Regions from separate parts of the Desulfitobacterium elongatum genome, predicted to be linked through region 2. Evidence: riboswitches for the same ligand, from Rfam matches in the RefSeq annotation. Region 2 holds a riboswitch; each other region holds the start of a gene.

Region 1 (8,161 bases), 670 kb from region 2:
GTTTTTTATGGCGAATTCTTGTCGTTCTTATTTTAGTCTATTTGCTCAAAGGGGTCCTGATATCAGAACCTCAAGCTTATATCGCTTTACCTGAAACAAGGTCTTGGGCACAGCGGATAGAGTGGCAAGCAAACCAAATCCAGAGAGCTGCCCAAGATTTACCGGCTAGCATTGAAGTCGTCATTCGCCGATTGTTTCGTGATGTGAAGCCACATATTGAAGCAAAATCAGTCTGAGCACTACATATTGAAAACCATTCCTTCTCATAACTCATTAATTATGAAATTGATAAATATTTGCTTGTTTGACACTGGTTAGATGACGATGCTATTATCTAAGTGTATGAAAACGGGCCTTCATGGCTGATAAAAAGGAGTGGCGATTATGGTAGAAATTACAGAAACCGCTGCCCAGAAAGTTAAAGAGGTTATGGTAGGTCAGAATAAAGAAAATTCTTTTCTGCGCCTTTATGTAGCCGGCTTTGGCTGAGGTGGGCCGAATTTCGGCATGACTCTGGATGAGTCTAAGAATGAAGAAGACATCGTAGATGAAGGATTCGGTATTACGATTGTAAGCGAAAAGAAAATTTCTCAATACTTAGAAGGCGCAGTCGTTGATTATGTAGAATCTACTTATGGTGGCGGATTTGAGATTAAGACGGCGAATGCAAGTGATTGTGGTTCAAGTTGTGGATCCGGTGGATGTGGATCCTAATCTTCTGATTGTAAAAAGAGAGCTTTTAGGGTTCTCTTTTTTATGTTTTTATGAAAAAAATTTGGATTTAATTCAATTGGATTAAATCCAGCGTTTTATAGCATTGGGGTGAAAAGGTATTCACTTCTTTCCTTAATGCGTTCTTTATCAAATCAATGCGAGTATATGAATACTCAGAGAGCATTTTGCAAAAAACATGAATCAGTGTACACTATATATAGTTTATTCTTCCTTTGAGCTACGGAGCGTTATTCTAGTGCATGAAATGATAGTCGAAGGCGGGCCTAAGAATCCGCCGAGGGCATACCGATGAAGTTCCTGGTGGTGGCTTTCGACGCCCAGTCGAGGGTTGCTGCTGGGAGTTAAGGATTAGGGGGATCCGCAATGGCATGCGGGCGATACCCTTGTCCGTGGAGGCCCAAGTGCGTGGCTTTTTTATAGAGCTACGGCTTGGGGGATGAACCTGCATTAGGAAGGAACTTAGTGCAGTGTAGCCTGCCTTGAGGTGGGGAATTTGGGAGGGCTAAAGGGACTAGAGTGTGTTGGCCGATGCACTTCAAGTTTGCCTGAAATTCTTTTCTGCAAAAGAGGCTAGACTATCGTGGAGCGTTAAGGAAAACTTCTAGAGCGAAAACCAACGAGGATTAAAGTGCGGTCTCAGTGGTGATCAAGTGTTGAGAACTGGTGACAGCTCAGGCTGGGAGAAAAGGGAAACCGCCTATTACCGGGAAACCGAAGGAACCCAGTGGGAAAACCTACTTGACCTAAGCCGCAATATTTATTCGTTGGTATCCTAAGGCTTAAAGGATATTACACCTCTCAATTGAGAGGTGTTTATTTATTTTAAGGACCTATTTTGAAAATAATTTAAATTCCAATATTTGAAAAAGGAAATTATAGATCTTTAGCGAATAGTATTTAAGTAAGTGAGAAATGCTGAATCTAAGCTTAGCTTCTTTGCTTAGAGCGGGGGATCCTTTATTGGGGTGAATCACATTTATGTGTAGGGCTTAACACCTTCTTGCCCGAATCCGTCAACTAACCTCGTAAGCAGTGAAAGGTGGAAATTTCATGGTTTCATCCTCAAGGAGGGTGTGGATGGGTAGTGTAGCGCTGTCAGGCGTATTACTACTGAGTAGTCTTCCAGGTGTACATATGCCTGTGAGTGCTGCTGAGCACCCTACTGACTTGGAGTCAGTACTCCTTAAAGACTCGTCCGGGTTTACAGCACTAACGGTACGCAATAAGCTGATTACTTCAGCAAGTGTAGTTCCAGTAATACAAGAAAAGTCCAGCCCATCGACACAAGTTGTTGCAGCATTAGCAGAGACAGAAGTGACTGCAGAGGTGAAGACTACTGAAGTGAAGTCTCAGGCAATAACTGAAACAAAGGCCGTTGTTAAACCTACAGAGACTGCGAAATCTTCACAAGCGCCTGCTCAGGTAGCTAGCATCTCTACAACCTCTCAGGTCTCGCGTGGTGGAGATTCCTCGGGAATCGTAAAAAATGCTCAGAGTTTACAGGGTATTCCTTACGTTTTTGGGGGAACGTCTCGTAATGGGTTTGATTGCTCTGGGTTTACACAGTATGTATTCAAAGGATCAGGAATTAATTTGCCACGGGATTCATACTCTCAGTTTGATGCAGGAACTGCAGTAAAGAAGGACCAGCTTCAACAAGGAGACTTAGTATTTTTTTCGACGTATGCCAAAGGAGCTTCTCATGTCGGAATTTATATCGGCGGTGGAAGTTTCGTCCATGCTTCTAATAGTGGAGTAAGGACAACGAGCTTATCGGATAGTTATTATTCGGCTCGTTATGTAGGAGCAAGAAGAGTTCAGTAATTGAAGTGTTTGACCGGACATTGGAAAAGAAGGAGTAGCGTTTACGCTACTCCCTTTTTTTAGTATGGGGCATTTACTTAAAGCTATTTAGAAGACGAATAGAGACCCGAAAGCTACACGACCCCAATCATTCATATTGGTGCTGCTTAGCGATATCTAGCAAGGGAACCAAGGAACGGGTCTATAGTTCGAACATTCTCCTCCAGGTTCAGCCGTTGTCATATTGTGGATATATAAATCTGTCTTTTGGCAGTGCCGTGTTCTCTTGTGATAGCATTCCCGGCAAAGCTCTACACGGTAATTTAGAATCATGGTGATTCTGCTCCTTAATATTGTTATCTATCGAAGGGGATAAACACGAGAGAATTTATTTATTTCGAAAGTGCTGATAAACGGCTTCTGCGATATGGATAGGGAGTCCTGCACTCTGAAGTTCTTCCAAACTCGCCTTGCAGATGGTCTCAGTCGCTTTGAAATGGCGTAAAAGCTGTTGGCGTCTCTTGGGACCCACACCAGGTATTCCATCCAATTCAGAAAGCGTCATATCTTTGGAACGTTGTTGACGATGGAAGGTAATCGCAAAACGGTGGACTTCATTTTGTATCCGCTCCAGTAAACGAAAGCTCGGAGAACTTCGTTCGAAAAATAGGGTTTTTCCCTCCTCGTTAAGGAGCCCTGAAGTTTGGTGTCTATCATTCTTGACCATTCCAGCGACAGGCAGAGTGAGGTTTAAGGTTCGTAAGGCCGCTTTAGCTGCATTGATCTGCCCTTTGCCGCCATCGACCAAGATGAGGTCAGGTAGTGGCAATTCTTCACGGAGGAGGCGACTATAGCGCCGCTCAATGACTTGATGCATCGAAGCGGTATCGTCCATATTAGGCATAGGTTGAACTTTGAATTTACGATAATTACTCCGGTTGGGTTTTCCATCAAGAAATTGGATCATACCCGCTACGATATGAGTGCCTGCAATATTTGAAATATCAAAGGATTCGATGATTCTTGGAAAAGAAATCTTTAGGCTTTCTCCCAATGCGTTGAGGGCCTTTGAACTCTCCTCAAGTTCCCGCGCTTCAATAGTGATTTGTTCATGCAAGGTCGTTTGGGCATTTCCCATCGCCATCTCTACCAGATCCCTTTTTTGTCCCTTTTGCGGAATGATCATCGGGAATAATTTGGCGAGTACTGTAATATCGATGGGAGGAAGAAGGATTTCCTGCGGGAGGGTGTTTTTCTCAGTATAGAATTGGGCCAGGAAGGAGATGAAGGCTTCTTCGGGTTCTTCATAATAGGGAAAAATGAAGTTATCACGTGAGAGCAGTTTCCCTTGGCGAAGATAGAAAATCTGAATGCAGATTTGATCTCGGGTCGTGGAATATCCGACAACATCTCGATCCACAAAGTCATTGAGGGTAATATTTTGTTTTTCTCCGACTTTTTTGAGATCTTCGATTAAATCCCGATATTCTTTAGCCCGCTCAAATTCCAAACCCTCAGCCGCTTGCTGCATCTTTTTTTCGAGTTGTTTTAGAATGCTCCCTTGATCACCCTTGAGGAAGGATGTAACCTCTTTGCGAATTTGTTCATAGGAATGTGTTGGGACATCCTCGATACAAGGGCCTAAGCACTGGTGAAGATGATAATAAAGACAGGGCTTGGAAGGAATTTGTCGGCATTTTCGGAAAGGAAATAATCGATTGAGTAGTCGAGCTGTTTCTTTAGCCGCTGTCGCATTAGGGTAAGGACCAAAAAACTTTCCTGAGCCTTTTTTCACTTGACGGGTAACGAGTATTCGAGGATGGGATTCTTCCGTGATTGTAATATAAGGATAGGATTTATCATCGCGAAGCAAGATATTATATTTTGGATCGTATTTTTTGATTAAATTACACTCTAGGACTAAAGCTTCGACCTCGGAGTCTGTAAGAATCGTTTCGAAGTCGCAGATCTGACTAATCATCACTTGGGTTTTACCATCATGAGAACCTGTAAAATAGGACCGAACTCGGTTCTTAAGAATCTTTGCTTTCCCGACATAGATAATCCGTCCGGAAGCATCTTTCATGAGATAGACTCCCGGTTTCTCAGGTAATAGGCTTAATTTTTGCCGAAGTATCTCCATTAATGCACACCTCGGTATTATTCTAGTTGCTGTGAAGCTTAGATGCAAGTCGCTTGATGATTGGAGTTTCAAAACTCCCACTGAAGTAAGTTTACTTTATAACATATCAGGCCTTATTGACTCGTATATTAATCTAAGACATTGATCTTAAAGGAGGGTTAATTATGCCGAATTCATGGGGGCGGCCTCCACGGAACGATATATGGCAAGATTTCCAGGCGTTAGCTTTTTGGGTACTTATCATTGGGGTTGCTGGCTTTATCCTATTTCCGAATTTCTTTAGTGATGTCTATACGCGATTGACAGACCCCACCGCTCAGATGGTCGATTCAACGTCAGGCTCCTATGATCCTAATCTAAACCAGAGTACCTATAACACGTATAACACGGGAACGTATGATACCGGAAACTCGTCTGGAATCCTATTCCCCTCCGGATATTCTAATTCGAATTCAACGACTTCATCACTGTATAATTTGGGAAATGAGGTATCCACAGGATACTGGGTGATTTTTGTAGCGGATGGAGCATTCAAGCAACTCTCAGTAACGAGTGAATCCTACACTTTTCTTTTACGCCTCATCGAGAAGGATAAAAGTGGGGAAGCAAAAAATTCTGTAATTCTAGTGTCGAACGGTCAAATTCGAAAGTATGTCGTTACAGAAGAGATCTATACCATTATTACCAGTATGGCAAGTATTGATACAAGGTCAAAGACAAGTTGATTAGTCAAATAATAGTTTAGCTCCAGCGGCAAAAAGAAGCAGACCAAGAATCTGCCATGGATTCCAGGAAAGCTTTTCTGCTCCGAATAAGCCGAGATGATCAATGATCAGTGCGGCACCTACTTGGCCAATGATAATGGCTGTAGTGGCATTGCACACACCGATCTTTGGAATACTCAAGGCGACCAGACCAACGATGACTACACTGAGAATTCCACCTAGATAGAGATACCACGGAATGGTGAGCCAGTGAACGTTAAACACAGGGACTCGTGCAACGACTACAGCCAACAAGGCGACCACCGTGCCGATAAGATGAACTACTAAGGTAGCTGCCAACAACGAGGTTTTTTGATAAAGCCCGGAATTGAGCGTTCCCTGAACGGCCATCGTAATTCCCGATATGGCAGCAATTAAAGAAGGCATTGATAAAAATTTGCTCATGTAAACCTCCTATATAAATTTTGATTGAAATGGACAAGTTCTCCAAGTTCGTCAAGAAGTAGTTCGTATTCGATTTTCATCAGAAGGGGAAAATGATGATGTAAAGATATAAAAAAAGAGAAAAGAGGTGGCGTCGTGGAAATCGACTACAATCTAGTGCAGCGGGCCCAGATGCTACTTACTCTTGATCACCCACTCACACAAGTCCGAGATATTCTACTACGCGAAGGGTATCCTAATGATCAGGTTGACGAATTGATTGACGCTACAGAAGAGGTGTTAAATTACTTAGTTCCTCCTGAGTACGATGAGAATAAAATCGGCATTGATATTCTTCACCCAGGAGAGAAAGTAGAGGGAAGAAAGCCAGGTGTGGACATTCTCATTGACAAAAATTCTGGAAAACTCAGCTTAGTTACTCCACAATATCAGGAAACGTGGAGGGTAGCTAACGAGGTGAGAAAAGCAATCAAACAGCAACGGGCAGTTCTCAATCATCACTTTCACTGAGGCACACTCTCTTTTGAGGCGGGGCAAAAAGGCAACGCCTTTTCCCTTTTCATTCTTTATTCTTTTCTTCTATACCCTAAATTATGTTATAATTTCAAAAGGGCTTTTATTGAGGAGACGGCCGCGGCTTACCACACCAGAAGTAGGTTCCTTTATCTTCAATGTTTTTACTTCAAGGGAAGAAGGGTTTAAATATGACGATTGTAAGTGGGCTTGAGCCTATTCAGGAAATGTTAGACCAGGGTATCCGGCTAAATCGTGAAGAGGGTCTAAAGCTTCTCCAAACGACCAATATGCTTGGCCTGGGTTATCTTGCCCATGAGGCGCGAAGAAAGAAAAACGGCGATTTCGTTTATTTTAATAACAATGCCCATATAAATTACTCCAATGTCTGTAAGGTAAAATGTGGTTTTTGTGCTTTTGGAAAGGATCCCGAGGAGAAAGGATCCTATACAATGGATGTAGAGGATGTCGTGGGTCGAGCAGAACATTTTGCTTCACTCGGGGCAACTGAAATTCATATCGTGGGTGGAATTCATCCAGAGCTACCTTTTTCTTATTATATTGATGCAATCCGTAAGATTAAGGAAAGGGTTCCCCATGTGAGTTTGAAAGCATTTACAGCAGCGGAATATGATTATTATGCCGAGCTTGAAGGAGTACCGGTCGAAGAAATTTTAACCCGTATGAAAGAAGCAGGTGTGAGCTTTATTCCCGGTGGAGGAGCTGAGAATTTCAGCCCTCGTGTTCGAGAAATTATCTGTCCAGGAAAGCTGAGTGGAGAACGGTGGCTTGAAATCCATCGTAAGGCTCATCAACTGGGGATTCCCTCAAATGCCAATATGCTCTTTGGAATCATTGAAACAGATGAAGAGATTATCGATCATCTTCTAGCTTTAAGGGAGTTACAAGATGAAACAGGTGGGTTTTATGCCTTGATACCCACTGCTTTTCATCCTAAAAATACGAAATTCGAAAATATAGTTCCGGCGAGTGCAGTACGTATACTTAAGATTATTGCTGTGTCCAGACTTATTCTTGATAACTTCAACTATATTAAAGCCTATTGGATTGCCTCAAGCCCTCAAGTTGCTCAAATGGCCTTAACCTTTGGAGCCAATGATCTTGATGGGGTGGTTCGGGAAGAAAAAATATATCATACGGCAGGAGCATCGACTCCTCAGATGCAAACCGAGCAGGAACTTATTCGGCTGATTAATGAATTAGGGCTAACTGCAGTGGAGCGTGATACATATTATAATGTGTTAAAGACGTATAAGCCTTAAGTATCTTGAGCGCATCGCAAATAGGTGGTGCGTTTTCCTATAATTTTTTGGGGGGAGGACAAAGACAATGGACGTCAAATATTCAGTGTGCCCACATGATTGCCCTGATACATGTGCATGGCGCGTAGAGCTAGAGGAAGGGAAAATCCTTCGCATTGCGGGAGATTCAGAGCATCCAATAACCCAAGGGGTAATTTGTGAGAAGGCTAGGTACTATCCGGAACGTGTATATGGAAAGGATCGTGTACTCTATCCAATGAAACGCTCAGGCCCAAAGGGCAGTGGAGAATTTCGACGGATAAGCTGGGAAGAAGCCTTTGAAGAAATAACGAGCCGATGGAAATCCCTGATCGCAGACCATGGTCCAGAGTGTATCCTTCCCTACTCCTACGCTGGGACTGAGGGAATGATCAACAAAGCAAGCATGGATCGACGTTTCTTTAACCGATTAGGGACTAGTCAGTTAGAAAGAACGATCTGTTCAGCCGCCGGCAGCTTAGGCTACCAGCTCGCGT
Region 2 (8,161 bases):
GTATTCCTTATCTGAAGTAAGAATATAAGCTACTGCTAAGCCTAAAAGTATAGCTATCGCTACAATAGTCCCATAGGACCGAAGTGAAAAATTACCAATGGTAAATAATATCGGCGCCATGATAAACCTCCCCTATTTTAGAACTTCCATGTAAAATTTCGTGTCGGTGTATTGTAAACATTATTGACACTCAATGTCAATGTACTTCCTGCGATGGCTTTAGTAAGCTCAGGACTTTCTATACTAAGTTCTGCCGAAAGGTGGTGTCCAGAACCATTTCTCTTCAAAACCTTAACTTGAATAGGAATTTCTTTGTTGTCTAGCAAAACCTTGATATTACTCTCAAATTGAAAATTTTCTACGTTGACAGCATGATTACTCAGATCGATAGAAAACAATTGCTGTGCAGACGTACTTTCTTGCTTCAGCCATTTTACGCTGACTTGTAGTCCCTCCTGGTCATCAATGATGGTTTCGGTACTTTCTTTAGTCAAGTTTTCATTCGTACTCGAAGATGCCTTATTTTCCACATTTGACTTTGATTGTTTTGCTGCATCTAAACCCCAATAGACACCACCCACAAAGAGAAGTACCAATACTCCTATTACTACTTTTGCTTTCAAAATCTTGCCTCCCTAAAACATTATGATTACACTATATAACATTCATTTAAACAAACTATGAATTTGATGTGAATATCTCGTGAATTCAAATTACATTCCTAAGGGGAGATTCGGCATAAATCGTCCCAGAAAACCTGTCAACTCGGTTAATTGATTCGTATAAATGATATATGCCATATAGAGCATAAGGGCACCTGCTAGACGTTCAGCGATCACTTGTTTACCACGATAGCGTTTAAGAACGTTAATCACTTGATTAAAAGGACATCCCCGCTAAGAAATAAGGAATAGAAAGCCCAAGTGAGAAGAAAAGCATCACAAGCATGCCACTTCCTGAGTCTTGTGTCGCACCAGCGAGAGCCAGAATAGAAAATAGGGTCGGAGCAATACAGTGAGAACAAGCAACTGAGAACAACAATCCTACCAAGAAGGAAGACCATGCACTCCGTGTAGCTTTTTCTCTAAGCTTTCCAAAGAATCGAGGTTCCCATTGAAGTTTATTAAGAAAAGGGAGTTGAAAAAAGCCAAGCATCTTAAGCGCAAGAAGTAAGATGACTGTGCCCCCTAAGACGTTTAGAAATCCTTGCCATCGACTGAGCAAGGAACCAAATTTTCCTGCTACAGCACCGGCTGCGATAAACACTAAGGAGAATCCAGTAACGAATGCCAACGTATTTTTCATTACTCTACGGCGTAAGGTAGCATCTAACGTAGCTTTCTTTAGACCCGACACAGTCGATCCGGTGATTAAAGAAAAATAAACCCCCAACATCGGTATGATACAAGGAGAAAGAAAAGACAAAATTCCTGCGGCAAAAGCAATAATGAATACAGTAATACTCAAATACATCCCTCCAAAAAGGAGCCTATGCTAACAGGCTCCTTATGGTTCTGCCATAATATACTTTAAAATCTTAAAATTCTGATCTTCAACACGTTTTATTGTTAGCCCAGCGTTGCTGATATTCTCTAGTGTTCTCCGATTAATATGTGGGCCAATCATTCGAACAGTTAAAGGATCTAAAAGATCCATAAGTTTTCCCAATAAGGGGTTATCGCTTCTGACATGTTCAAGGAGTAAAATTTTTCCTTCCGGTTTACAAACTCGCTTAACCTCTTCTAAACCTTTGATTGGATCCGGTACAGAACAGAAAACACAGGTGGCGATAACGGTATCAAAGCTATCATCAGGAAATTGAAGATTTTGTACATCCATTTCCAGTAAGGATACTGTGATTCGTATCTTTTGGGCTTTCTCTCTTGCTTTCTCAAGCATACCGGGACTTAGATCGATTCCCGTAATCTCACAATCGGGTGAGTAAAACTCTAGATTTTTCCCAGTTCCTACTCCAACCTCTAGAACTTTACCGTTTGCTTGACTGAGTATCTTTTTTCTAATATCGGATTTGATCATCCGATCCATGATATCGTAGAATTTCGATGTGCGATTATATCGTTGACGTGTTAACAAAGTCTCTTTATCCATAGTATCCATCCTTAAGCTCTTTCCCGAAAAAATCCATCTTTATCTAGTGTTACATTTTTACATCCATGCCATCCATTCATGCCATCACCGCTTAAATGAATAAGATTACTCTACTTCCTTGTTTAATTGAGTCTTTAATCGAGAGAGTTCATCCTCGATCTCGGAATTTGATTGGTCCTTTTTAAGTTCAGCAAGCTGATCTTCGAGCGAATTCCCGGTACTAACTAGGATATGCGATGCTTTAGCCTCGGCCTCGATCCGTTCGACACGTTCCTCCATTCGATCAATGTTCGCCATCGGATCATGTGTAGCCAGTCCAGATACTACTTCGTTCGCTTTTTTCATCGTTTCCGCCCGTCGCTGACGCATCACGAGATTATTGCGTTCATGTTTGGCTTTCTCCAATTTTTCGGTTAAGATACGCAAATTCTCTTGGAGTTCTTCAACCGCTTTAGTTTGATCCACGAGTTGCGTCTCGAAATCAACCAAACTAACCTCTGCTTGTTTCTTTAGCGTCAGCGCTGTCCGCGCCAACTCATCTTTCCCTTTTTGAACGGCTAACGTTGCCTGCCCAGTCCGCTCTGTGATTTCCTTGCGCAGATTAGTAATACGCTCTTCCAATTGGATTTTATCCGCAACGGCCCGATTTACTTGAATCTGGAAGTTGCGAACTTCCTCCGTTGCCTGCTCGACGTATAAATTTAACATCTTTTCCGGATCTTCCGATTTGTTCACTAAGTCAGTAATATTTGCTTCTAAGAGATCTTTAATTCGAGTGAATAATCCCATATTTCCCAGTCTCCTTTCATACAATAACTACCCCATGTATTCCCTAAATGCCTATAGTTAATCTATGTTTCTATTGTAGCAATAGATTTTGACTAAGCTATGAATTCAATATGAATAACTCATGAACTAATGTTGGACATTTATTTGAATGCAATAAGAAAAGAAGGCCTTTAGCCTTCTTTAAGAATTGCTTTTTACCTTTTGATTGGTTTATAATTATAGCACTCTTCTTGCACCAAGATAATGTGCATTCCAGTAACTCTCTGACAAGCTATGAATGGCCACTCCATCACTGGCTGCCCCAATCGTGCGATTGCCTCCAATATAGATCCTCACATCAGATGCACCCGCTTTATACGTACTGAAGAACACTAGGTCTCCTGGTTTCAGTTGATCCCTGCTTACTGGAGTGCCGGTTTTGTACATATCAAAGGAGGTGCGGGGCAAAGAAACTCCTGAAGCTTTGAATACATATCCAACAAACCCCGAGCAATCAAATCCTTTCGGTGTTGTCCCTCCCCATTGATAACGGACTCCTATTAAACTGTTAGCCCGGTTAAGTAGGAGGTCTATTTCTCCTGCTCCTCTGGAGACCGCCTGAGAAGAGCTCTTCTTAGCAGCTTGTGTTGGCGGCGGAGTTTGAGTTGGTGTTGGCTTATTAGGTGTAGATGGCACCGTTGTTTTCGTAGTTACATTCGTTTCATCATCCGAGGACTGAGAGTTTGCAGACTTTTGAGAAGTAGGTTGAGGCTCAGATGAGTTAGATTGCTGAAGTGATTGCTTTTCCAAAAAAACTTCTTTCTTTAGAGAATCATTCTTCAAAGGAATACCAGTGGTTATTCCCTTGAAATTTTCCTGCATGATTTGAGGATACACATTGTCCTTATAAAGAGCAGGAATTATTGACGTTGCAGAAGAAGGAATTGAATTGTTCCACGCTTGTGCTGGGATAGCATTTAATAAGCTGGAAGCCAACATAACACCAGAAACAGCTACCATACTGAACCATTTTTTTCGGAACGAGATATTCAATCTATTTCCACCTTTCTTGCTTACGAGGTTAGTTGACGGATTCGGGCAAAGGTGCATGCCCTACGCGGAATTTCGCGATTCACCCCATGAGACATTTCCCCCGTTCTAAGGCTTTGTGCCTCAGATTCAGCTTGTCCTAATTGTTTTTAGCTTGAAACTCTATTTAAGAACGATCAACTTTTTACCAATCCCCACGAAGTTCTCTCTGGCACGCTTCGAATTCCTTAAACTCAATCTCCCCTTGGGCATAGCGTTCTCTAAGAATATCCAGAGCATCCCTTGTAGGAATACGAATCGTTGCAGGCTGTCTAGGATTGCTAAACCAATAGAACATTAGTGGGATTAGTAGAATCCAAAAAAACATCATATTGCTTCCTCCTTTCCATAAGACAAATCCTAAAATGTCTTTGTGATATAATTTTTAACGCATCACGCCGAAAAAGATATCCGTTGAACAATTTGGAAGAACTCTTGGTAAATTTCTTGTTTTTTTTGCTCAGAAAGTTTCACCTTTGTCATTTCCTTCAATACTTTTTGTAACATAGTTTGATTTTCTAACTCTTTTCGAACAACCAGAGGGACTCTACCTACCATCTCATATAAAACATTTTCATCGCGTTTAAATAAATCTGCAAGATTCTGAATCATCTCATCCGTCGGTAAACGAGTCCCTCGCTTAACTTGTGATAAAAACATAGCGTTAACACCCACTCTAGCTGCTAATTGGGCCATCGATAAACCCCTTTTAGCACGTAGCTTCGCAACAAGATCCCCAATGTCGTGATCTTTCGAAACCGTTCCTACACCCTCAATAAATATCATTTTTATTTGCCTCCTAGTTTTCTACTTTAGCCTTTGTATTTCATGACCTCAGATGATCATAATTTTTTATTGATAACAGTTTTCATTTATATTTTAAACTATACCTGTGAATTTGTTATGAACATTTCTTTAAGTATTTTAAAAGCTTGTCTTCCATGCTTTGAGTATACGCGAGAGATATGATTATCCCATGATGGGTTATGAATTTGTCGTGAAAATATAATAATATAAAGGCACTCGTTTAAGTGCCTTCTTTGAATGCCTATATATGACAAGGCCAACTCCGGACTGACGATGAGACCCGTGAACGGGTATAGAATTCCTGCCGCAAGAGGGATCCCCGTAATATTATAGATAAAAGCCCATACGAGATTTTGCTTGATCTTACGCATCTTAGCCCGTCCAATCTCAACCGCCCCAACGACATCACGAATGTCTGATGATCAGAATAATATCACCGGTCTCTTTGGCAACGTCTGTTCCTGAGCCAATCGCAATCCCCACATCCGCTATCGCTAAAGCTGGAGCATCATTAATACCGTCTCCAACCATAGCCACTTTTAGCCCTTTATCTTGAAGCTTTTTCACTTCTTCTGCCTTATCCTGAAGTAATACCTCCGCAAGCACCGTTTTAATTCCTACCTGACGGGCAATGGCATCCGTAGTTCTCCGATTGTCCCCCGTAATCATGGCTACCTCGATACCCATTTTTTGCAGGCGTGCTATGGCAAAGTTAACGTTTTCTTTTAAAGTATCTTTAACATCGCGGTTTTGCCTTCTTCTTCGAGGGTTTCCATTCTAGAAATCAGTTCATCGATGTTAATGTTTCTTTGCTTCATCAAACGGCGATTCCCTAACAGGATTTCTTGCCCCCCATAGTTGGCCTGTACCCCGTGTCCAGGTATTGCTTCGAATTTTTCAACTTCATTGAGAGAGCCTTGTCACATTTGGTGAAAAAGGCTCCCTTTTAATATTTGTAACTCTTGGGCAGAGGTTATTTAACCAAATCCTCTTTGAGACGGCGATATTCTTCTGTATCAATCTCACCCCGAGCATATCGCTCTCTGAGAATATCCAGCGCATCATTTCGGCCATATGCAGAATAAGAATGTCCTCTATCCCGTCTAAAGAGCGAAACTCCAAACCAGATAAGTAGACCCCAGAAAAGAATTTGAACTGCCATCATAACTAAACCCATCCACCAGTATCCACCATTCCCCCAAGCGCCATTAGACCAAGGCCCATAGCCCCACATCATCATAAATAAAACCTCCTTCGTAATATCAACCGAAATCTATTATTTAACTTTCAGCCTCCATTTAACAATTTCATTATAACTCGTAACTGTGAAAACCAATTGAAAAAGTTATAACTATTATCTGAATATATGGATAATAATACAAAACAAAAACGGTTTGTTAGCTACTAAACGGTGATCAGTTAGTTTTACAAACTATTTTGTATAAATTTCCCAAATATAAAGAATCAAAGTTTATAGCTGATTCCGTTTGGAGTCTTTCCAACCTTAACTGTTTTTATCACCTTATCCTGTGAAGTATCGATTACACTAACGGAATCCTCGTACATATTCGTTATATAGACTATTTTATCATCAGGACTAACGACGACTCCATGGGCTCCTTTTCCAGTTTGGATTGTAGACGTTACTTTCTGGTTACTTACATCAACTTTACTCACTGTATTCGATGGTTTTTGTTCTGTCCCTTGATTCGCGACATACACATATTGTCCATTTCCTTGAACGTAAAGTTGTGCTGGTCCTTCGCCGACAGGTACTTTAACCACTTTGCCTGTCGACAAATCAATTATCGATAGACTATTTTCAGCATTCGGCGTAGCGAATAGAGTTTTTCCATCCGGTGATATTCCTGTGGTTACAGGCGTACTTCCTACCTTAATCTTTTGTGACTCTTTCATATTAACTAAGTCCAAAACGCTAACCGTATCTTCCCCCATATTCGCTACATAAGCGAATTTGCTGTCTGCAGAAATCCTAAAACCATGAGGCATTTTACCCGTAGCTATCGTTGTTTTCACCTCAAATGTCTTCATATCAATAACGGTTACGTTATTATCTTCATTATTACTCACTAGAGCATATTGCTTATCCTTAGAAAAGACGATATGGGCCGGATGATTTCCCACTTGAACCTGCTTTATCAACTTGTCATTGGTCGTATCATAAAATAAGGCTGAACCTTTCATTTCCATTGATGCACCATGCTGCATCTTTGGAACCAAAGTTGCCCCCACCATACTTCCATCTGGGGAGACTTGGATATTATGGACAATCCCGTTAATGGAGATTGTATTAACGACTGTATTCGTTGAAGCATCAATCTTCGTAATGCTTCCACCTTCGTTCGCTGTATAATAGAAAGCCTGCGTTTTTGTTTGAACTGTTTGCTGCGGTGTTTTACTTGGAGTGGGCTGAGTTTGAGGTGGATTACACCCCGTCGTACTTAACACTAAGCTGAAAATTAAAATAAAACGAGCCAAAATCCCTTTCATAAAAACCCTCCTTTTCAAGCTAATATCTCCAGAAAAAAATGGGTTATTCATGCCCTTCTGATAAAGGAAACTTACTTCAGGTGGAGTTTTGACTCCATCTGAAGTCTAGTTGACTCATCCAGGACTTAGCGCCACTTATCTCATCCTCACCGCTAAAGATATTTGTCTAGTTTGCGGTTCGGCGAAAGCATCCACTGGATACTTTCGTGCTTTAGAAGCGGGAGTCTTAGTGGCGGTTAGTCATGAATAAAAGTGAAAAGGAGCTGTCTTTTCATGAATGTCATTTGACATCATTTTAAGACAGCTCCTTCAAACGTTTTAGCTTAATGGTTATGCTTTTTTACTTGAAGAATTTCTTTCGCAAGCATACAATTACCTCCGACATTAATATTGATATTCATTCTCGTTTCAATAAAGTATAATTATTTCTTATAAATTTGCTATGAATAAATTATGAATATTTTATGAACACGTTTATACATTAGGTCTACTGTTTTTTGGTAGAATCTAAAATTTATTCATAAAAAATTCATAAGTTTTTCATGAGTAATCCACAAACATTATGTATCTTAGCTTTATAGTGACAACTTATTAAACAGAAAGGAGATGTCACATGAAAAAAATAATTTACACAGCTATCCTTGGCGCTTTTCTTATGCTTGTTCCAGCCCAAACAGTACAGGCTGCTTTGGGAGATACCTTGTTAAAAGTAGGGGCAACCGGTTCAGATGTCGTTCAACTGCAAACAGAACTCAACTATTTAGGTTATAATGTCGGCAACGTCGATGGAATCTTTGGAGCAAATACTCAAGCTGCAGTAAAATCTTTTCAATCTGCCCAATCCTTGAATGTGGACGGAATAGTCGGCCCAATTTCG
Region 3 (8,161 bases), 1.0 Mb from region 2:
TCTCATCAAGAAAAAGCGTTCCTCCATGTGCAAGTTCAATTTTTCCTGATCTTCCTTTGCGTTCAGCACCGGTAAAGCTGCCACCTTCGTAACCAAATAATTCGCTCTCAATAAGTTCTCTTGGCATCGCTGCACAATTTACGGCAATGAAGGGACCCTGCGGACGGTGTGCATTATGGATTGCTTGAGCAAATAGTTCCTTACCTGTCCCGCTCTCACCGGTTAAAAGGATATTTTCCGATGATAAGGCGAAGCATTTCCCCAACGAGATCGCCTCTTTTATTGCTTTACTTTTTCCGATAATTTTTTCAAACGTAAAAGTAGCAACTGCTCCTGATCTGCTAGTAACCATCTCATTTATTTTTTCCATAGGATTAAGTCTAAGCACTGCACCATCTATGCCTTTACTGATCTTATTATTTAGAGGACGTATATATACTAGGAAAGATCTCTCATCATCATCAATACAAATCGTCTCCTCTATGTCAACAGGCTCCCCCTTGCATACAGCTGTATAAATCTGGTTACTGAAAAAACTATTAATGTGCTTACTTACTATCTCTTCTTCATTAGTATTTAATATACGAGTAGCCTCTTTGTTAATTTTAACAATCATACCGTCACTAGCCAGAACAATTATTCCTTCCTCAATAACAGATAAGGTTACTTCCTGCATATGGTGAGCAGCTTTAAGTAATTCATAACTTTTTGTAAGGCGTAGTTTATTTTCTACTGCTACAGCCATAGCTGTTATGAGACCAAGAGGATACGTACTCAAATAATAAGAATCGTTCGACAGCGGAAATTTTATATGATGACTTAAAACTAAATAACAAGTAATTTCACCGCCTTCATTGATTACAGGCGCTGCCGCAGTACAAGAGTTTTGAAAGACTGTACAATAATGTTCTGGACCTACAATATATACTGGTCGCTTAAGATGCATACTTAAAGTATGAGCGCAGGTACCAACGGTTTCTTCTGTCCATATTTGTCCTATCATCGAAACTTCTTTGCTATTTTTGGAAATTAGCTGTAGCATTTCACCTTCATGAGCTAATAAAACGCCATTCTTATCAAATAGATATAGAGCATAGCTTGACGTCATCATGTCCTTAATTTTAAGGTCTTCAAAAATACACTCAGTAATTTCTATAAGCTGTTTATTCTCATCTATGATTTTAGAAATATCGTGAGAATTTAAATGACCGTTTATTCCCCCCTTGTAGGGACTCACTCCAAAATCACGCGATCTCAACCAAGAATCAGCTACCTCAGTCTTTAAACAAGTGTATCTCTTGAGGTCTTCATCTCTATTTTGAAAAAAAAAATTTTTACATTCCGTTATCTCTTGCCAACTTGCTTTCGATAAAACGATATGCGCTCGGTCTTTATTTTCTTTTTCACTCAAGGCATCCAAATCATCTTTCACGTCTTTCACTTCATGCAATTAAACCCCTCCTCATAAAATAAACCATTAGAACTAATAACTAATATAAAAAATAAAGAAAACTTACGCCTCTTTTAAAATATTAGTATGTTAAAATAACCACAAGAAGAGTGAAGTAAGGTTTAAATCGTAAGTGTTAGGAACAAAATCCTAGGAAAGACTTGATAATAAGAGATGGACGTCGTATTTAGGCTTTTTAGGGATAAAAGATAATATCTGATCAATAATGTGATAAATAATACTATGTTATATAATTTTACCATATGTTTACTTTTTAGCATATAGTTTGTTAAACTAGTAGTCAATTTAATTAATTACATTTATACTGATCCCCATTGAGACCTGCTCCAAGAATGATGAGGTAATCGATTTTGCCTGGAACTGGGCTTTTGTATTATACAATAGTAAGCTTTTATAAGATTAAATGAATGCAAGCAAACCAGAAAATCTAAACGGAAATAAGCTAAGCTTTAGACAACGCTCTTTTAGTACTCACCCAAATTACCACATATTTCATGCATAAATTTAGAAGGAACATAACATATTTTGTCGAATGATTAAAGGATACAGAAACGAAAGCTGAGTTTAGGTTTTTCCTAAAGCGGGGGACTTTTTTATGGGGTGAATCGCGTGCCATACGCGTAGGGCTTACACTTTACGCCCGAATCCGTCAACTAACCTCGTAAGCTAAGAAAGGTGTAAAAGTATGCATTTCTCTCCAATCCTGTCTCGATTAAAAGTTGTGGTACATACTCAAATCAAACGTTTTAATTGGAAATCACCTCGCGTTCTCGGTTGTTTATCGATCACCATTATCCTAGCTGGAGGGCTCACCTATTATTTTACGACAACTACTTCTGCTGCTACCGTAATCCTTAACGGTCAACAGATTGGTTTAGTCCGTAACGTTGATATCGGTAAAAACCTCGTTGAAACGATTCTTGAACAACAGGGTCAGCCCTTTGGTCAAGTTGCCAAAACCCATGACCAAATTGCCTATGAAGCTGTCCGAGTTAATCCAACAGTCTATCTTGAATCTAAACTAGACGAAGAGAAGTTGGCAGATAAATTAAGTTATTATCTTGAGGGTTATAAGGTAGAGGCAGACGGTTCTCCCATCGTATTTTTACCCAGCAAAGAAGATGCTGATAAAGTACTTAAAGACTATGAAGACTATTATGTTAAATCCAGTGAAGAGAACAAGGTAACTTCCGTTAGTTTTGCCGAAAAGTTGAATGTCAAAGCGGTAGAAATCCAACCCGATCAAATGACACAAAGCGATCAAGCTTTTAAAATGCTCATTGACGGTAAAATAACGACCAAGGATTATACTGTCCAAGCCAATGATTCTTGGTGGCTTATTGCCCGCAAAAATGATATGTTGACCGATGAAGTATTAGCCGGTAACCCAGGAACAACTAAAGACACGAAAATAAAGCCGGGACAAATTATCAAGCTTGTTGCTTCAACACCCTATCTTACTGTCGTAAGCGAAGGAACCTATTCAGGTTCTGAAACAATACCCTACGATGTCGTAACAAAAACGGACAGCAGTTTAGGACCTGGCCAAACCAAAGTCACCAAACAAGGGAGTAATGGCACAAAGTTAGTCACCTACTCTTATGTACAAAAGAATGGTATAGACGTTAATAAAAAAGTATTAGAGGAAAAAATCACACAAGCTCCTGTCAATCAAGAAGTAGCAAAGGGCCCCAATAGTCGGCCTGTTACTGTTGCTTATGTTCCCTCGCGTGGAAGTAGCAGTTCTTCATCCCTTGTCGATCGCGCCCTCAGTTTAGTTGGGACAAGCTATGTTTTTGGCGGATCATCTAAAAGCGGCTTTGATTGTTCAGGCTTTACCAAATACATCTACTCGGGTTCAGGGATATCCCTTCCTCGCACCTCCTTTGATCAGTTCGCTTCGGGCTCTGCCATCAGCAAAGATAATCTTCAAGCAGGAGATTTAGTATTTTTTACTACTTATGCTAAGGGTGCCTCTCATGTAGGCATTTATATCGGGGGAGGACGTTTTGTTCATGCCGCAAATCCCAGTAGTGGTGTGAAAACTTCCAGCCTTAGTGATAGCTTTTACTCCTCTCGTTACCTCGGAGCACGCAGGTATTAGAGAGAACAGAACAGCTTTTTCAAGAGCAACCGCAGATGTGGTTGCTCTTTTTCTTTGGGAAAGAACAGGATGTTCTCCCGAACCGAATCACCCTGGTGTCAACGAAATGCTATAATTGAAAAAAGTCGCTCCACGAGCGGCTTTAATTTTTTTCTATTAAGATAAACTACAGTCACTACTGCCCGTCTAAGGAAACAACTCCACCAGCTGAACTTTCCTCACCTGCTGGAGTTGTTAATTATGCGCTAGCCGCCTTTTTAACAGCATCAACAATCTTTTGATAGCCAGTACAACGGCACAAATTACCGGACAGTCCACGGCGAATTTCTTCCTCACAAGGATTCGGTACTTTATCGAGAAGGGCTTTAGTCGCTAAGACCATGCCGGGGGTACAATAACCACACTGGATGGCTCCAACATCGATAAAGGCTTGTTGAATCGGATGGAGATTATCCTCGGTCCCTACCCCTTCGATCGTCAGCATTTCTTTTCCGTCTGCCTGAATGGCTAAGACTAAGCAGGAGTTAACAAGTTCTCCATCGAGAAGCACACTACATGCGCCGCAATCTCCTTCCCCACATCCTTCCTTCGTTCCCGTGAGTCCCAGGACTTCCCGAATGAGGTAAAGCAGTGTCCGGTGTTCTTCAATCTGAATGGCCATCGAGCTGCCGTTTACTGTTAATTCTATCGTTTTCTCGGCCATTGCCTACCCTCCTTGGAACTCGTAAGTGTTCGTAACGCTTCTTGAAGTAAGACGTTCGCTAGATAACTTCTGTATTCCGCAGAAGCCCGGAGATCTGATATGGGAGAAATCTCTTTTTGTACGATCTGACTCGCATCTTCGATCACATCCTCAGTAAGCTTCTGACCCATTAGAAAATCTTCGACTTTTCTTATGCGAATAGGGGTAGGGGCGATCGATCCTAAGGCCACACGAACTTTTGAACAGGAGTTATTTTCATCAAGTTCTAAACTAACGGCTAGATTCACGAGTGAAATCGCTAAAGCTTTGCGAAGACCTGACTTCAAAAAGATCGATCGATCCTTCGGATTGATATTAATACTAACCTTATGAATCAGTTCCTTGTGTCGAAGGGCGGTTTTACCCACTCCGAGGAAAAAGTCCGTTAAACTTAATTGCCTTTCTTTCAACTGGCCTGAATCATTGGCGCTAACGAGGGTCAGGATTGCATCATAAGCTAACAGCGGAGGAGCACAATCAGCAGCAGGTGAGGCACTTTGCAAATTCCCCCCCAATGTCCCCCTGTTCCGTATTTGCGGGCTTCCTACTGCGCAAGCACCCATACTCAAGGCTGGGAAATACTTTTTAACAATAGGGTTAGCTTCAAGATCAGCATGAGTAACCAGAGAGCCAATTTCCAATACTTGATCCTTAAGTTCAATCGTCTTCCATTCTTCAATCCTCGACAAATCTACGAAACCACTCGGAGTAATCTTTCCTTTATGCAGGTCTACCAGGACATTCGTTCCCCCAGCAATCGGCAGATAATCCTCGGGTAAGCTTAATAACGCTAGTGCTTGGGCCGGGGTCTGAGGTGAAAATGTTCTAAAACTCATTTTGCATTCCCCTATAATAAAACATTAATACTTATTTCTTAAGCTTCTTGAACTTCTCGATATAGCTCCCATCGGCGATCTCTCGAAAGGCATCGAAATAATACTGTTGATCAAGGTAATACAGTCTAACCCTCATCTTCTCTCCGGGCAAACGAGCTGCGACGGTAAAGATTGCTTCTCCCGACCGCTTCCCTTCATCTAACTTTACTTCATCTAAGTAAATATAAAGTGGGGTGAGATAAGGATAGGATCTTTCATGGGCAAAGTTTTTGACAAACGCATCTCGACTTAACATTCCTTGAATTTCAGGCAGAAGATAGGAATATAGATCCGTCGGATTATTCTCGTTAATGGCTCGGGCGAACCCATTAGCTTGCTCTTCTGCTTGTACTTGCCCCGGAGAGCCCCAGCTCACTGTGCTGAGCAGAAGTAGCATACATATCATAACGACCCCGCCGATTCGAAGTCCAACCTTTAAGCTCCTCATTTCATTAACCTCATTTATTTAGCGTTCAGATCGTGAGTAAGGTAAAGTATAGGCTGATGGAAATTCCGCTTTCTTGGATACACTCAATAAGACAAGTATGGTTAAGACGTAGGGTAAGGCAAGGAGGAACTGATGAGGTATCGGAACGCCAATCGCCTGAAGCCTCATTTGTAGGGCATTGGCTCCCCCAAATAAGAGCGCCGCTCCTAAAGCTCTATACGGATTCCAACGTGCAAAAATGACCACCGCAACAGCAATAAACCCTCTGCCAGCGGCCATCCCATCCAGGAAAGTATTCATAAACCCAATCGAGAGAAAGGCTCCTCCCAATCCTGCATAAGCACCACCGATCGCCACACAAAGGTACCGAACGAAAGAGACATTAATACCTTTCGAATCTGCGGCTCTGGGATTTTCCCCAACCGCGCGAACCTTAAGGCCGAACGTAGTTTTCTCCAGAATGAAAGCTGTGAAGACGACTAATAAAAAGGTTAGATAGACCATGATATTGTGATTAAAAAGAATAGGCCCAAGGATCGGGATATCTGAGAGGAATGGAATCTCAAGGGGTTTAAAGGCTTCAATCTGGGGAGGAAGCTTTTGGATCCCAAACATCGCTCGATAAAAGAAAGCGGATAATCCAGTACCTAATATCGTAATCGCCGTCCCTGCAATGACTTGGTTGGCTTTCACCGTAATACTTAAAAAGCCCATTATAAGAGAAAACGCTATCCCAGCGATTACCGCAGCGATAAGTCCGAACCACAAGTTCTGGGTAAAAAAGGTTCCTGCAAAGCCGGCAAGAGCACCCATTAACATAATTCCTTCGAGACCAAGATTAAGAATCCCAGAACGCTGCGTAAAAATTTCCCCTAAGGCAGGTAAGAGGATGGGAATACTCATTCTAATTGCACCCGCGAGTAGACTGACTAAAAACCCTACGGTTAAAATGTCTGTTTGCAACTTTATCCCTCCATTGGGCGTAAACCACCCGGCTTATTACGAAGACAATGATCAAACCCTGAATCACCGTAATCAAAGAGAAGGGAATTCCCTCCATGAGTTGCATGGTGTTCCCCCCCACCATTAAGGCGGCGAAGAAAAACGAGGAGATTGCAATTCCAAAAGGGTTTAAATTCCCAAGTAAGGCGATGACGATGGCTAGATTTCCATATCCTGAAGAGATATTATCTAAAAGTCGATATTGAACTCCCACGACTTCTCCCCAGCCAGCAACTCCCGCGAGTCCAGCAGAGATGACCATGGTCAGAATGATTGTTTTGGATACGTTAATCCCACTGTATTTGGCAACATCTTCGCTTTCTCCCACTAACTCGATCCGGAGGCCTAAGGTAGATCGCCAGAAGAAATAGCCTAACACAATGATGATTAAGGAGATAATGATTCCCACATGGAGCCGTGTTCCGCTGAGAATAATCGGTAAACGAGACAGCTTGTCGATTAAGGGAGTTTGCGGAAAACCTTGTCCTTTCGGATCAATCATGGGATACCGAATCAGCCAACTTAAAAGATAGGTCGCGATGTAGTTCAGCATCAGGGTCGTGATGACTTCATTCGCGTTAAATTTCGCCCGTAGATATCCGGCTAATCCACCCCAGAGCGCCCCTCCGAGAAAGGCAGCTAATAAAGAAACTGGCAATACGATACTCGCTGGTAAATTCAGGTTCAAAGCGACAAAGGCTGCAAACACAGCGCCTAATGTAAATTGTCCATCTCCCCCAATATTCCAGATCTGACTTTTAAACGCGATTGAGATCCCTAAGGCCATAACCATCAGAGGGGCTGCCTTGACGAGTACTTCAGCAAGGCGACTCGGTGATCCAAAGGCACTGATGATCAAGGTTAAGAAAGCCTCAGCCGGATTATGACCCGAAGCAAGGAGTAACAGGGCACTGACCCCGAATGCGAGGGCGATCGTGACAATCGCTGGCAGGATATTGTTGCAAAACCCCTTCAGTATGCCGCTTCCTTTTAGCATGCTTCCACCCCTTCTGTCCTTACCCCAGCCATCAGTAGACCGATCTCATCCACACTGGCGTTTCTGCCGAGGATCCCCATAATCTGTCCGTCATACATCACGGCAATCCGATCCGATAATTGCAAAATTTCCTCTAGGTCTGCAGAAATCAATAACACCCCTGTTCCCTTGGCTGTTTCCTCAAGGAGCTTTTGTCTAACATATTCCGTTGCCCCAATGTCTAAGCCTCGAGTCGGTTGATTGGCAATAATGATCTCCGGTTTGGAACTTAATTCTCGGGCCAGGATAACTTTTTGTTGATTCCCGCCTGAAAGATCCTTCACTTTTGTATTGAGGTCCTTCGCTTTGATTCCATACTCCTCCATGAGTCGTTCGGCATTTTCCTTAATCGCCTTGAAATTGAGTAGACCTCGACGAGAAAAACGCGCTCGATTGAATTCTTTGAGGATTAAGTTTCTGGCGATGTTCATATTCATGGCTAAGCCTGTCTTCTGGCGATCTTCGGGAATATGCGAGATTCCT

Evidence for each region. A riboswitch is a leader RNA that binds a small molecule or an ion and turns the genes downstream of it on or off. The one in region 2 is predicted to bind cyclic di-AMP.
Region 1: linked by a shared signal. The riboswitch ahead of ACZ42W_RS14455 (C40 family peptidase) and the one ahead of ACZ42W_RS17830 (C40 family peptidase) in region 2 are both predicted to bind cyclic di-AMP.
Region 3: linked by a shared signal. The riboswitch ahead of ACZ42W_RS12835 (C40 family peptidase) and the one ahead of ACZ42W_RS17830 (C40 family peptidase) in region 2 are both predicted to bind cyclic di-AMP.

Annotation. Positions count from the first base shown of each region.
Region 1 covers NZ_AP038772.1:3,087,135-3,095,295, reverse strand. Annotated here, with positions in the region: gene ACZ42W_RS14465 (hypothetical protein) at 1-236, shown strand, start outside; gene ACZ42W_RS14460 (HesB/IscA family protein) at 385-714, shown strand; cyclic di-AMP (ydaO/yuaA leader) riboswitch at 1,639-1,782, shown strand; gene ACZ42W_RS14455 (C40 family peptidase) at 1,786-2,559, shown strand; gene uvrC (excinuclease ABC subunit UvrC) at 2,927-4,681, opposite strand; gene ACZ42W_RS14445 (hypothetical protein) at 4,846-5,406, shown strand; gene ACZ42W_RS14440 (DMT family transporter) at 5,407-5,850, opposite strand; gene ACZ42W_RS14435 (hypothetical protein) at 5,986-6,360, shown strand; gene mqnE (aminofutalosine synthase MqnE) at 6,555-7,646, shown strand; gene ACZ42W_RS14425 (molybdopterin-containing oxidoreductase family protein) at 7,714-8,161, shown strand, end outside.
Region 2 covers NZ_AP038772.1:3,754,025-3,762,185, forward strand. Annotated here, with positions in the region: gene lgt (prolipoprotein diacylglyceryl transferase) at 1-120, opposite strand, end outside; gene ACZ42W_RS17805 (hypothetical protein) at 138-623, opposite strand; gene ACZ42W_RS17810 (hypothetical protein) at 714-875, opposite strand; gene ACZ42W_RS17815 (cytochrome c biogenesis CcdA family protein) at 880-1,467, opposite strand; gene ACZ42W_RS17820 (class I SAM-dependent methyltransferase) at 1,507-2,109, opposite strand; gene ACZ42W_RS17825 (PspA/IM30 family protein) at 2,215-2,898, opposite strand; gene ACZ42W_RS17830 (C40 family peptidase) at 3,115-3,930, opposite strand; cyclic di-AMP (ydaO/yuaA leader) riboswitch at 3,933-4,072, opposite strand; gene ACZ42W_RS17835 (SHOCT domain-containing protein) at 4,112-4,297, opposite strand; gene ACZ42W_RS17840 (helix-turn-helix domain-containing protein) at 4,360-4,752, opposite strand; gene ACZ42W_RS17845 (HAD-IC family P-type ATPase) at 5,179-5,460, opposite strand; gene ACZ42W_RS17850 (SHOCT domain-containing protein) at 5,747-6,013, opposite strand; gene ACZ42W_RS17855 (YVTN family beta-propeller repeat protein) at 6,238-7,284, opposite strand; gene ACZ42W_RS17860 (C40 family peptidase) at 7,898-8,161, shown strand, end outside.
Region 3 covers NZ_AP038772.1:2,753,165-2,761,325, forward strand. Annotated here, with positions in the region: gene ACZ42W_RS12830 (sigma-54 interaction domain-containing protein) at 1-1,441, opposite strand, end outside; cyclic di-AMP (ydaO/yuaA leader) riboswitch at 2,018-2,154, shown strand; gene ACZ42W_RS12835 (C40 family peptidase) at 2,157-3,575, shown strand; gene ACZ42W_RS12840 ((2Fe-2S)-binding protein) at 3,814-4,278, opposite strand; gene ACZ42W_RS12845 (FAD binding domain-containing protein) at 4,260-5,153, opposite strand; gene ACZ42W_RS12850 (hypothetical protein) at 5,185-5,640, opposite strand; gene ACZ42W_RS12855 (ABC transporter permease) at 5,659-6,603, opposite strand; gene ACZ42W_RS12860 (ABC transporter permease) at 6,545-7,639, opposite strand; gene ACZ42W_RS12865 (ABC transporter ATP-binding protein) at 7,633-8,161, opposite strand, start outside.